3 regions of the Exiguobacterium sp. s125 genome follow, and region 3 is predicted to be linked to each of the others. Evidence: riboswitches for the same ligand, from Rfam matches in the RefSeq annotation. Region 3 holds a riboswitch; each other region holds the start of a gene.
The links. A riboswitch is a leader RNA that binds a small molecule or an ion and turns the genes downstream of it on or off. The one in region 3 is predicted to bind lysine.
Positions count from the first base shown of each region.

Region 1 (4,281 bases), on a different contig from region 3:
GAAGAAGCACCGGATCAAGCAGAAGAAGTCATTATCGGTTTTGAAGCGGGTGTTCCGACTTCAATCAACGGAACAGTCTACCCACTGGCGAAGTTGATTACAGAACTCAACATCATCGCCGGAGCACATGGTGTCGGACGGATTGACCACGTCGAGAACCGTCTCGTCGGAATCAAATCGCGGGAAGTGTATGAATGCCCGGGAGCAACGGTCTTGCTAAAAGCCCATGCCGCACTCGAGACCATCACATTGACGAAAGACGTCGCTCACTTCAAACCGATTTTAAGTCAACAATATGCAGAAACAATCTACAACGGTTTGTTCCACGCACCGTTAACGAAAGGTCTGAAAGCATTCTTAAAAGCGACGCAACAAGACGTCACGGGCGAAGTACGGGTCAAACTCTACAAAGGGAATGCGACGGTCACAGGACGTCAGTCACCGGTGTCACTTTATGACGAGAAGCTTGCGACGTATACGAAAGAAGATGCGTTCGATCATGAAGCAGCGAAAGGATTCATTAAATTGCACGGTCTTGCGATTGCGACACACGCAAGTGTTCATCGGCAGGAAGGCGTGACAAAATGACGAAACTTTGGGGCGGACGGTTTACAGAAGGGGCTTCCGCTCAGGCTGAAGCGTTTGGGGCATCGATTTCATTCGACCAAAAGCTTGCGGCAGTTGATTTAGAAGGAAGTCTCGCCCATGCCAATATGTTGTATCAACAAGGTATCCTAGAAGAGACGGAATGGAAAAAAATCGAAGCGGGTCTCAAGACGTTACAAGCTTCGATTGGAACACATGTCTATTCGCTTGCTGACGAAGACATCCACATGAATCTCGAACGGTTGCTGACGGAACAAATCGGACCGGTCGCAGGGAAGTTGCATACAGCGAGAAGTCGGAATGACCAGGTTGCGACGGATTTACATTTATGGATGGAACAACATGTGCTTGATTTAATCGAAAGCCTCCGCAACTTGCAGACGGTGATTACGGAACAGGCGGATGTACACATCGAAACCGTCATGCCGGGGTATACCCACTTACAGCGGGCACAACCGATTTCACTTGCACACCATCTACTCGCGTATTTTTGGATGTTCGACCGTGACGTAGATCGTCTGACAGATAATTTGAAACGGATTCGGATTTCGCCGCTCGGTGCTGGGGCACTCGCCGGGACGACATTCCCGATTGACCGTTTCAAGTCAGCGGAACTGCTCGGATTTGAGCACGTCTATCCGAACAGCCTCGATGCTGTATCGGACCGTGACTTCGTCATTGAATATCTCGGGATTGCTTCGACGGTCATGATGCACCTCTCACGCTTTTGTGAAGAAATCATCATCTGGGCGTCGCAAGAATTTTCATTCATCGAATTGTCAGATGCATTTTCAACGGGTTCGAGCATGATGCCACAAAAGAAAAACCCGGACTTCGCTGAATTGATTCGCGGAAAAACAGGGCGTGTCTATGGAAACCTGATGGGGTTCCTGACGACGATGAAAGCATTACCGCTCGCTTACAATAAAGACATGCAAGAAGATAAAGAAGGTGTCTTCGATACGGCAGATACCGTTTTACAATCCGTTCAAATCTTTACGGGAATGCTCGAATCAGCAACGTTTAAGACAGAAGCGCTCAAGAAGGCGACAATGCAAGACTTCTCGAATGCGACGGAACTAGCAGATTATCTCGTCACAAAAGGTGTTCCTTTCCGGGAAGCGCATGAAATCGTCGGAAAAGCGGTCCTCCATTGTGTTCAGACGAATTGTTTCTTAAAAGATTTAACGCTTGAAACGTATCAAACGTTCCACTCCGTCATCGCGGAAGATGTTTATCCGCTCCTCGACCCGGTGCAAGCAGTAGCAAGAAGAGGAAGTTACGGCGGGACAGGTTTTGCTGCTGTTTCTGTACAACTCGATCAAGCGAAGAAAAAACTCGCGGATTAACGGAAAAATGAAAAAATTTTAGCGAATGACTGGATTTAACAAAAAATGTTTGCTATAACTGTAACTAACAACCGACAGATAGAGGCGCGGATGACATCAGTAACATCATTTATTGAAGCGAGCATGCTGAGTGATGTGAAAGGGGAAATCCGCCGAAGTGAATGAGAAAGATGCTTCTTCTCATTTGCTGGTACAACGGTTAAGATCCGTTGTACTGCCGAAACCGATGTTTCGGAGCGCTATCTTACGTAAAAGAACGAAAGACTTTGTCTTCGTTTGTCCGATCGTGATAACGACGGGCCGTAGGAACGCTCCTACCGGCCCGTCGTTTTTTTCTGTTTCGGGACAAAGGAGATAGGATTGTGACAACTGTACTTAAATTTGGTGGTAGCTCGGTCGCGACTGTCGAACAGATTCAGTCAATTGCGAATTATTTAAAAAATCGGACAGAACAAGGTGAAAAATTAGTGGTCGTCGTCTCTGCGATGGGGAAGATGACAGACTCGCTCATCGCACAAGCGCAAGCAATCACGGATCGTCCTGAACGACGTGAACTCGATCGATTGCTCGCAATCGGCGAAGAACAAACGATTTCGTTACTCAGCATCGCCTTAAATTCCGTCGGAGTAAAAGCCTTATCACAAACAGGTGCGCAGGCAGGAATCAGCACGATGGGGGTTCATACGAAAAGTAAGATTAAACAAATTGACGGGGACTTGTTACGAAAGAAACTCGAAACCTATGATGTCGTCATCGTCGCCGGATTCCAAGGTGTCAACGAGCTTGGGGATGTTACAACACTCGGTCGTGGTGGGTCAGACACAACGGCTGTCGCCTTAGCGGCCGTCCTTGATAAGCGCTGTGAAATCTATACGGATGTCGACGGTGTCTATACGGCGGATCCGCGGATTCATCAAGCGGCACAGCCGATTCCACAAATTTCATATGATGAAATGATGGAAATGAGTGCACTGGGGTCGAAGGTAATGGAGATGCGCAGCGTCGAACTCGGGAAAAAATACGGCGTGCATATCTTTGTTGGGAAAACACTTGAATCGGAAAGAGGGACTTGGATCATGGAGGCAACAGAAACGATGGAACAAAAAGCAGTCACGAGCGTCAGTGTAACGAAAAATGTTTTGACGGTTTCAATCAAACACGTTCCACAAACCAATTCAGCAGTCGCCGACATTTTTGAATTGTTATCGAATCGCCATGTCAATATCGACATGATCAGTCAAACGACCTTTGATAGTGACGTGTTCCTCTCGTTCTCTTGTCCACTCGATGAAGAAGAGTTTCTCGAAGAGGCACTGAAAGATATCATCGATCGTTTTCCGACCGTTAAAGTCGATCGTCATAACGAGCATGCCAAGTTATCGGTCGTCGGAATCGGAATGCGTGACGCAACGGGCGTCGCATCAAAATTATTTGCGACGTTCCGTGCCGAGAACATCACGTTTTATCAAGTCACGACATCAGAAATCAGTATCTCGTATACAATCGCACAAGCAGATATCGAACGAACGGTCGCGGCGATCGCGAACGCGTTTAGCCTGTAAGGAGGAATGAACATGTACCACGTAGCAGTCATCGGTGCGACAGGCGCCGTCGGACAAAAGATGTTACAAGTCTTGAAGGAACTCGATTTTCCAGTCGGTCAACTGTCGGCGTATGCTTCAGAACGATCAGCAGGAAAAGTCGTTTCGTTTAATGGAACGGACGTGACGATTACAGCTTTATCGGAAGACATCATCCATCACGGGATCGACGTCGCATTATTCGCAGCCGGTGGAGCAATCAGTGAACAGTATGCCCCCTTGCTGGCAGAACACGGAACACTTGTCGTCGATAATTCAAGTGCTTTCCGGATGCAAGAGACGATTCCGCTCGTCGTACCAGAAGTCAATCCGGAAGCGGTCAGCAGCACCGACCGACTGATCGCTAATCCGAACTGCTCGACGATTCAATCCGTCGTTGCCCTGGCACCACTCAAACACTTAGGTTTTGAACGAATCACGTATACGACGTATCAAGCAGTCTCCGGTTCCGGTCAAAAAGGAATTGAGGACTTGGCGCGAGGCAGCCGCGGTGAAGAACCGGTCAACTATCCGCACCCGATCCATGATAATATCTTGCCGCATATCGATGTCTTCTTAGAAGACGGGTACACGAAAGAAGAGCAAAAAATGATTGACGAGACACGGAAGATTTTTAACCAACCGAACTTACCGGTCAGTGCGACGTGTGTCCGTGTTCCCGTCACAAATTCGCATTCGGTTGCAATCAACGTGACGTTTTCAAACGAGACGACGGTCGAAGCGAT
Region 1 is NZ_JACSMI010000004.1:45,678-49,958, forward strand. It holds gene KNQ05_RS11155 (argininosuccinate synthase) at 1-588, shown strand, start outside; gene argH (argininosuccinate lyase) at 585-1,955, shown strand; lysine riboswitch at 2,027-2,205, shown strand; gene KNQ05_RS11165 (aspartate kinase) at 2,318-3,517, shown strand; gene KNQ05_RS11170 (aspartate-semialdehyde dehydrogenase) at 3,530-4,281, shown strand, end outside.
Region 1: another riboswitch for lysine. It lies ahead of KNQ05_RS11165 (aspartate kinase); the one in region 3 lies ahead of KNQ05_RS13095 (amino acid permease).

Region 2 (4,281 bases), on a different contig from region 3:
CATGGAAGGCTTGCCAATCGAAGATCCAGTTGCGTTTGCAAATGAAGTGTGTGCCTTGATGGTGTAAGAATGATCGCTTCAGCGTGTAGACAAACGCTTATGAAGCGTGAACATGCGATATCGAATTGCAATTCGTTCGTGCTTTCCTGTATTTCTCTCACGGTATTACCTAAAAAGCATCACGTTTCGTTGACTCCTACGGGGAAAAGTGCGTTTTTAACGCACTTTCAGAGGCAGGCAAGACCCTGCTCGTTGTCCGTGAGGATCAAGGAGCAACGGCTTGCGCCTCGCCCGAGGAAAGCAACGAAAAAAAGACGCTTTTTATTTCTCCATACCATGTTGTCTACAACTTAAAAAAGGGATTGCACATCACGGTAGATGGCAATCCCTTCTTTTTTTCTCGTCTCGGCTAAGCTGAGCGTTATTTTTTTATTATTCAGCGCGAAGTTCAGTTGGTACTTTGCCGCGTTTCGAGACGACATTCAGGACGACGAGTGCGAGTAAGAAGGCGATAAGTGCACCGATGAAGCCGATGATTGATGAATCGGTTAAACCGAGCACAAGGTAGCCGACTGCCGATGTCGCTGCACCAACCAACGCATACGGAAGTTGTGTCGTGACGTGATCGATATGATGCGAACCGGCACCTGTCGAACTGAGAATCGTCGTATCGGAAATTGGTGAACAGTGGTCTCCGAAGACGGATCCGGCAAGAACGGCAGCGAGCGTCGGAAGTAAGAGATTCGGTTCGACCGCCATGATGAGGTCAGCACCGATCGGCAGCATGATACCGAATGTTCCCCAACTTGTACCTGTCGAGAATGCCATTAAGCTTGCAATCAAGAACAATAAGAAGGGGAGGTACGAAGCAGAAATCGACTTACTGACGAAGCTTGCTAAGTACTCACCTGTTTTCATGTCACCGATAACAGCGATGATTGTCCAAGCGAATAATAAGATGACGACAGCAGGCCACATGGATTTCATCCCAGCCCAGATGCTGTGTCCGTATTCGCGCGCCGGGATTTTCCGACCAATCAACATCAGGAAAGCAACGACTAAACTGATGACGACACCAGCAACGAGTGAACGTGTTACGTCTGTCGCTTCAAATGCACCAATCAACGTAAATGCACGATTGTCAGCAGCGAGTGCCTGAGCACCGGTAAAGAGTAATGCGGAAACCGTTGCAATGACGAGAACGATAATCGGAACGACGAGGTCACGTACTTTTCCACCTTCGTGTTCTTTGACTTCCTCTGCCATCCCCATCGGTGTTCCTTTACTTGCGTCGAAAAGTTCACCTTTTAATGCACGAAGTTCATGCGTCCGCATCGGTCCGACCGCAATCCCTGTGTACGCGATGTAAAGCGTCAGCAATAGAGCGAAAATCGCATAGAAGTTGAGTGGCACGATCATCATGAAAGCACTGAATGCGGAATACTCCGTAATCGAATGTGTCGTCAAGATACCCGCGATGATTGAGATGATGAACGCTCCCCAACTTGAAAGCGGGCTGATGACACAGACTGGAGCAGCCGTCGAGTCAATAATATAAGCAAGTTTTGCACGCGAGACGCCACGACGGTCCGTTAACGGACGACTGACATTCCCGACAGCAAGACTGTTGAAGTAATCATCGATGAAGATTAAAATACCTAAACCAAATGCTGCGAGGCGAGCGCCGCGCGCTGTCTTGACGTGTGTTGTTGCCCATTCACCGAAGGCATGTGCACCGCCCGATGTTTGGATAAGCGTCGATAGAACACCGAGTAATAGTAAGAAGATGAGTAATAAGACGTTCCATTCATTTAACGCCCCATCCGCCCAAAATAGACTAAAGATGTTTTTGCCGAGATAGACGACCGTATCGATTGGATTAAGGCTATGCAGCAATAAAGCACCAATCAAAATACCGACACCAAGTGAAATAACGACTTTGCGCGTCACGATTGCAAGTGCGATTGCAATGACAGCTGGAATGAGCGCAACGATTGAATCTGAATAATTGACCATTGTGTGGTTCCTCCTCTTTTTTTAGAAGATGAGACCCATTGCATATAAAAAAGCAAGGGCACCGGCAACAAAGCCGACACCCTTGCTGGATGCGTCTTTCTTAGCCGAATTGGAGCGCTCCATACAAAACACGTATGGCAATCGAACGGGTATTTCCCAATTCGACCAGTACCATCAAGTCAGACACTTGACGATACTTCGGCAGCATTACCTTTCCTTGATCGTCCTCGTTGTCATCCTCAGATCAAATACTCATTAAGACCGCGCCTCTACCTCATCGATAGAATAGTCATATTCTTTTAATAAGAAAACCTTATCATATTTCAGAAAAAAGTTTCAAGTCTGTTTTTAAAAAAAGTAGTAAAGTCTGTTCAAAAGGAACAATGAAGTTATTCGGCGTTCATCCGATTTAAATGGGCAGCACCGATGACACCGGCATTTCCTTCCAATGCAGCTAAGCGAATGATTGTTTTTTGACGTAACGTCGGGTAGAGACGGGCATTGACGGCTTGTAAGAGCTCTTCCCAAAATAAATCGGCGGAAGCCGTAACACCGCCACCGATGATGACGGCTTCCGGATCAAGTGTGTGAATGATGTTCGCTACGCCTGTTGCTAAATGATTTACGAAACGAAGCCTTTCCTGTGTATTGCCAAGAAGTTGTGCAATAGAAGATTCATTTAATGAATCAGCCCGCGTCTGAAGAGCCGTACCGCTTGCTAATCCTTCGAGTGAGCCTTTGTTCAAGACGTGATGTTCCGGTCCAGAAGCATCGATGATCGTATTTCCGATTTCACCAGCATATCCGTGTGCGCCTCGAATCAACGTCTTTTGATAGACATATCCACCACCGATTCCTGTACTGACTGTCATGTAATAGATGGATGTATAGTCTTGTCCTGCCCCGAACAATGCTTCGCCGAGCGCGGCGGCATTTGCATCATTTTCAAGGGAAACCGGGATGTTGAAGAACTCTTCTAACGGGCGAACTAAATTTACATCGTCCCAACCCGGCAGGTTCGGAGGTGACAATAGCCGACCCGTTGCTGCATCAAGCGGACCAGGCGCTGCGATACCAATTCGTTCGACTTCAAATTCTTCAAGTAGCTTTTGGATGGCTTGTCTTAAATGTTTAATTGTATAGTCCGGGCCAGCAGCCGCCTCTGTCAAAAATCGATATTGTTTTACGACATGGTGCTGATTGATTGCGGCAACACGCGTGTGAGTCCCACCAAGATCAATTCCGATGAGAAGTCGTTGTTTCGGTGTTGGATTTGGACCAGTCAATAGAAGTTTCCCCTTTCCAGAAACGGTACAAGTTACTTTTGCCGGAATCAGAACCGTGTCTCCGGCGGTATAACGCAATTGGTTGATGATCAGCGTGCCACTGATGATAGTGATGACTTGGAAGGAAGTTCGTGGTGCAATCGTAATCATGTCATGGATGGCCCATTCCTCGACAAAAAAATAGGCGTTGGTTGTCAGTAATCTTGAACAAAAAGAGGTCGGTACATAAGGCTCCTCGTACTGGAAATGAGGAAATTGAATGACTTCGAGTGCTTCTTTAAGGTGGAGTTGACGCGGTTTGTTGGTCGAATGGTCAATTCGATCGTAATCGTACAACCGATACGTGGTATCAGAATTCTGCTGGATTTCGATGACAAGACACCCTTCGGTTAAAGCATGAACAGTACCTGCTGGAACGTAAAAAAAATCGCCGGGTGAAACAGGCAAATTAATCAAGCCGGAAGTTAAATCGTCTTCACGGACAGCGCGCAACAAATCAGCTTTTGTTTTGAAGTCATGCCCATAAATAATGGTGGCGTCTGCCGGACAATCGACGATATACCAACATTCATTTTTCCCGTAAGGCTGTCCTTCTAGGCGACAGGCGTCATGATTGTCAGGATGGACTTGAACGGACAAATCATCCGCAGCGTCAATCCACTTAATGAGTAAAGGAAAAGCTTCCGTTGTGTCCATCCCGAAAATTTCAGGGTGATTTGACCATAAATCCCGTAGTGCATCACCGGAAAAACGTCCGGCATTCACCTTGGTTTGCCCGTTTTGGTGATCAGCCAAGGTCCAAGCTTCACCGATGTTTTGTTTGCCTAACGTATCAAATCCATATGCACCAAGCTTACATCCACCCCATATCCGCTCCTGTAAAATCGGCTCAAAACAAATCAGTTCTTCCATGATTGTTCCTCCTCCAAGTTGTTTTCGATTACAACACTACACTTTTTAAAAATAAAAATAAACAAAA
Region 2 is NZ_JACSMI010000003.1:177,265-181,545, reverse strand. It holds gene htpG (molecular chaperone HtpG) at 1-67, shown strand, start outside; gene KNQ05_RS10580 (Na+/H+ antiporter NhaC family protein) at 433-2,016, opposite strand; lysine riboswitch at 2,121-2,296, opposite strand; gene KNQ05_RS10575 (type I phosphomannose isomerase catalytic subunit) at 2,406-4,214, opposite strand.
Region 2: another riboswitch for lysine. It lies ahead of KNQ05_RS10580 (Na+/H+ antiporter NhaC family protein); the one in region 3 lies ahead of KNQ05_RS13095 (amino acid permease).

Region 3 (4,281 bases):
AAAATCGAAAAGAACGGAACGGCGTCGGTTGACGACCCAATCGCATTCAATTTTTCAGGGTGTGTCGTTGCGAGACGCTTCATTCCGTCGACCATGTTTCCGTCCCCGAGTGCAAAAAAACCAAGAATCGGAACGAGGAAACCGATGATGACAAGGCCGACTCCATTTAATGTATCGGAGACGGCGACAGCCCGTAGTCCTCCGAAAATTGCATAGATGGCCCCGATGATCCCGACAACCCAAATGACGAGCCACAGCGACTGCGTATAACTCAATCCAAATAACTCCGGTACGTTAAACAGCTGTAAGACGGCAATCCCGCCGGAGTAAAGCATCGATGGAATCGTCACGCACATGTAGCCAAGTAAGAATAAGAGCACCGTCATCCGCCGGACCGTTTCATCATAGCGCTGACTTAAAAATTCAGGTAACGTCGAAATCCCCATCCCCAAAAACTTAGGCAACAGGTAGATCGCCATGATGATGGCAGCAAACCCTGCCGTGACTTCCCACGCCATGCTCGACATATTCCCCATGAACGACTGACCGTTCAAACCAATCAGTTGTTCTGCCGAAAGGTTGGTCAGAAGCAAGGAACCGGCAATAAAGATTCCGCTTAGTCCACGTCCTGCCAAAAAATATTCGTCAACTCCCTGTTCCTTGCCTCGTGTCATGCGATAGGATACATAAGCAACGAGCGCCATGAAGAACGCGGCCGAACCCAGTGTCAAAATCAATTCATATGTACTCATTTCACACTTCCTCCATCTCAATCGTTTTAGTAGGTTTACCGTAAAGAATTTATTCCTTATTTTTACTTTATTGAAACAATATTTTTAGATAAAAATAAAATTATTAAAAAGAAATAATCCAATTACGGATTGACATACTTGCAGGGACATATCATGGAAAGAAACTAAAAAAACCTTTCGGAAAACCACTCGGTTCTTTTATACACAAATAACCCTCTCGCAAGTGAGAGGGTTTTTGTGTGTAGACAAACTATTAAGAAGCGTAAACATGCGATAACGAGAGACAATCCGTCACGATACTACCTAAAAAGCGTCATGTTTCGTTGACTCCTAAGGGAAAAGTGCGTTTTCAACGCACTGTCAGAGGCAGGCAAGACCCTACTCATTGTCCGTTAGGATCAAGGAGCAACGGCTTGCGCCTCGCCCGAGGAAAGCAACGAAAAAAGACGCTTGATCTCCCGATTCCCGATAACACTTTGCTTATAGTCTGACCTCTCGTAAGCGAGAGGGTCCTTTAGCTTATACTATTATTTTTTCGGATGCTTCGGAAACTCCATCTCATCATACCGGACAACCGATGTCCGGTGTTTGACTTTATGTCCGAGCCAAAAGACCAAGAATAACGGAATTCCGATATACGTTGCTGCAATCCCAACCCAGTCGATTTGATCAGCGAGGAACGCGGCATAGTTTTGCCCAACGATAACGAGGAAACATAGGCCAAATGCGAATAGCGGACCAAACGGGAACGCCGGTGCAACGTACGGTAAGTCACGTAACGCATGCCCTTGGGCGACGAAACCTTTTCGGAAACGGTAATGGCTGATCGCGATCCCGAGCCACGCGATAAATCCTGTCATTCCGGAAGCATTCAGTAACCAAAGATAAACTTGTCCGCCGAACATCGATGTCAAGAAACAAAGTGCACCAATTGTCCCTGTCGCGAGTAACGCATTCCGCGGCACACCGTTTTTTGAGACTTTCGCAAACAGTTTCGGTGCATCACCTTGTCGTGCCAGTGTGTAGAGCATCCGGGTTGAAGCATACATCCCGGAGTTCCCGGCAGACAAGACGGACGTCAAGATGACCGCATTCATCAATGCTGCTGCAAACACGAGTCCTGCTTTTTCGAAGACGAGTGTGAACGGACTGACGGCAACATCCGTAATATCATTTGAGACAAGGCTCGGACTTGTGTATGGAATCAACATTCCGATGACGAAGATCGCAAATACATAAAATAATAAAATGCGCCAAAACACCTGTTTAACTGCTTTCGGGACATTTTTTTCCGGATCTTCCGACTCACCTGCTGCGATTCCGACGAGCTCCGTCCCTTGAAAGCTAAAACCTGCGACAAGAATGATACCGATGACAGCTGGAATCCCTCCGACAAACGGTGCATCACCTAAGCCAAAGTTTTTGAAGCCTGCTGGTGGCTCCGAAGTAAAGATACCAAAAATCATCGCGACTCCTACACCAAGAAACACGATGACCGTGACGACTTTAATCATCGCAAACCAGTACTCGGCTTCACCGAATCCTTTGACCGAAAAATAATTTAATCCAATCATTAAAAGTAAAAACAGCGCGCTAAAATAGACGCCCGGAATGTTCGGGAACCAGTAATGCATGACGATTTGTGCTGCGACGAGCTCGACGGCAATCGTGACGGCCCAGTTGTACCAGTAGTTCCATCCTAAGGCGAACCCGAATGAAGGGTCGACGAACTTCGTCCCGTACGTCGAGAACGATCCTGCGACCGGCATATAGGCGGCCATCTCCCCAAGGCTCGTCATCAAGAAGTAGACCATCAATCCGACGATTGTATAAGAAAGTAACGCACCGCCCGGTCCTGCCGCTGCAACAGAGGCACCTGACGCGATGAATAAACCGGTCCCAATCGCTCCGCCAATTGCAATCATCGACATATGCCGGGCTTGAAGCCCTCGTTGTAGCCCTTCTGCTGTGGAATCGAGGGGTTGTTGTTGCTGTTGTAAATTGTTCATGTCTGTCGCTTCTCTCTTTTTATAATTTTTGAGAGGGCGTAAAAAAGCGCCCTCACCTTCCAAGAGGAAGATGAGAACGCAACATATCGATGATGCGTCTCATTCTACCGTCGTGAAAGATAGCTCCCCATAAACCGCAAACGGTTCATGACAGTATTAGACCTGTTTGATCTAATCCCAATCGCTGACTTTCAAAGTAGTCTACGATTTCGGCAATTCTTCCTTTTGAGCTATTTCATCTGCCGCTTGACGACATCCGTAACCCGACTCATAAGAATCGCAACCTCCATCCCACTGGTTGAGTGAGAACTAATTAAGTTGATTTACTAATTCATTACTTCGACATAGTACATAATATGTTTCTTGTTTGTCAATTTATATTTTTGAATCCTACCGTGCTCATAGTAAAATTCCGATATTTTTAGTACACTAAATGGTAGAAGGTAGTACAGAAAGGATGTTGCTCAGATGGGACAAGAACAACATGACCAATTGACATATCGATTAGAAGAACAAATGCGCGTGATTCTCCGGACGTTGCGCCGTGAGTTGAATCAACTGTTTGAAGGTACTGCAACGCGAAGTGAATTCTTCATCTTACGTAGCTTATCTGAAAACGGCCCCCAGCGTCCGACATTACTCGCGGAACAGTTCGAACTTGCGACAAGTCAGGTCACCGCTTTGACAGATAAACTTTATAAGACCGGTTTTGTGACACGGACACGTTCGACGGAAGATCGTCGTTCAATCGTCCTTGCCTTGACTGACGAGGGAGAGGCCGCTTTTCGGAATCTCGAAGTCGTCCGTCGCAAATATCTTCAGGAGCGATTCGGCACTTTGTCTGAAGAGGAACTGAACGTGATGATCCATGTATTTGATAAAATCCTCGCGACAATGGATGAAGAAGTCGTCTCATCCAATTAATAAATTAAAAATCAAGAGAAGGACAGAGGTTTTATTCTGTTTTTCTTTTTTTATTCTAAACATTCAGACCTCCTATACCGTTAGTAGAACGAGTATACTCAAAGTATATAATTGGAAGTATACTGCAGGGGGAGTTGGGAGGATTTGTTGTCTATTATGAATAACTTCATCATAAATTTTTGTCTCTTATTCACGACGATCACGCTTTTATTTTTACCTTTTCGAAATCAACCAAGAATTACACCAAAATCAAAGCTTGAATCACGCCTTATTTTAGGTTGTGTAGCTGGTGCAATTGCTGTACTCCTCATGTTCAACAGCATTCAAATTGATATTGCCCGGATTGACTTACGTATCATTCCTGTCGCGATTGCCACATTATTTGGCGGATTGCCTAGTGCCTTCATCACGGGAGTCATGATTATCGGAACGCGTTTTTTAATTACACCTGCTGATCAAATCGAAGGAGCGATTCTCGCTTCCGTCATCATGATTTTATTCATTTTGACAATTGGCATAGCACGCAGATTTTTACGTAATACATTGCTGACTTTTGAATTAATGATCGGAATCGGTATTCTCTATTCGTTACCAGC
Region 3 is NZ_JACSMI010000006.1:57,220-61,500, reverse strand. It holds gene KNQ05_RS13100 (solute:sodium symporter family transporter) at 1-752, opposite strand, end outside; gene KNQ05_RS13095 (amino acid permease) at 1,280-2,761, opposite strand; lysine riboswitch at 2,874-3,058, opposite strand; gene KNQ05_RS13090 (MarR family winged helix-turn-helix transcriptional regulator) at 3,230-3,685, shown strand; gene KNQ05_RS13085 (GGDEF domain-containing protein) at 3,842-4,281, shown strand, end outside.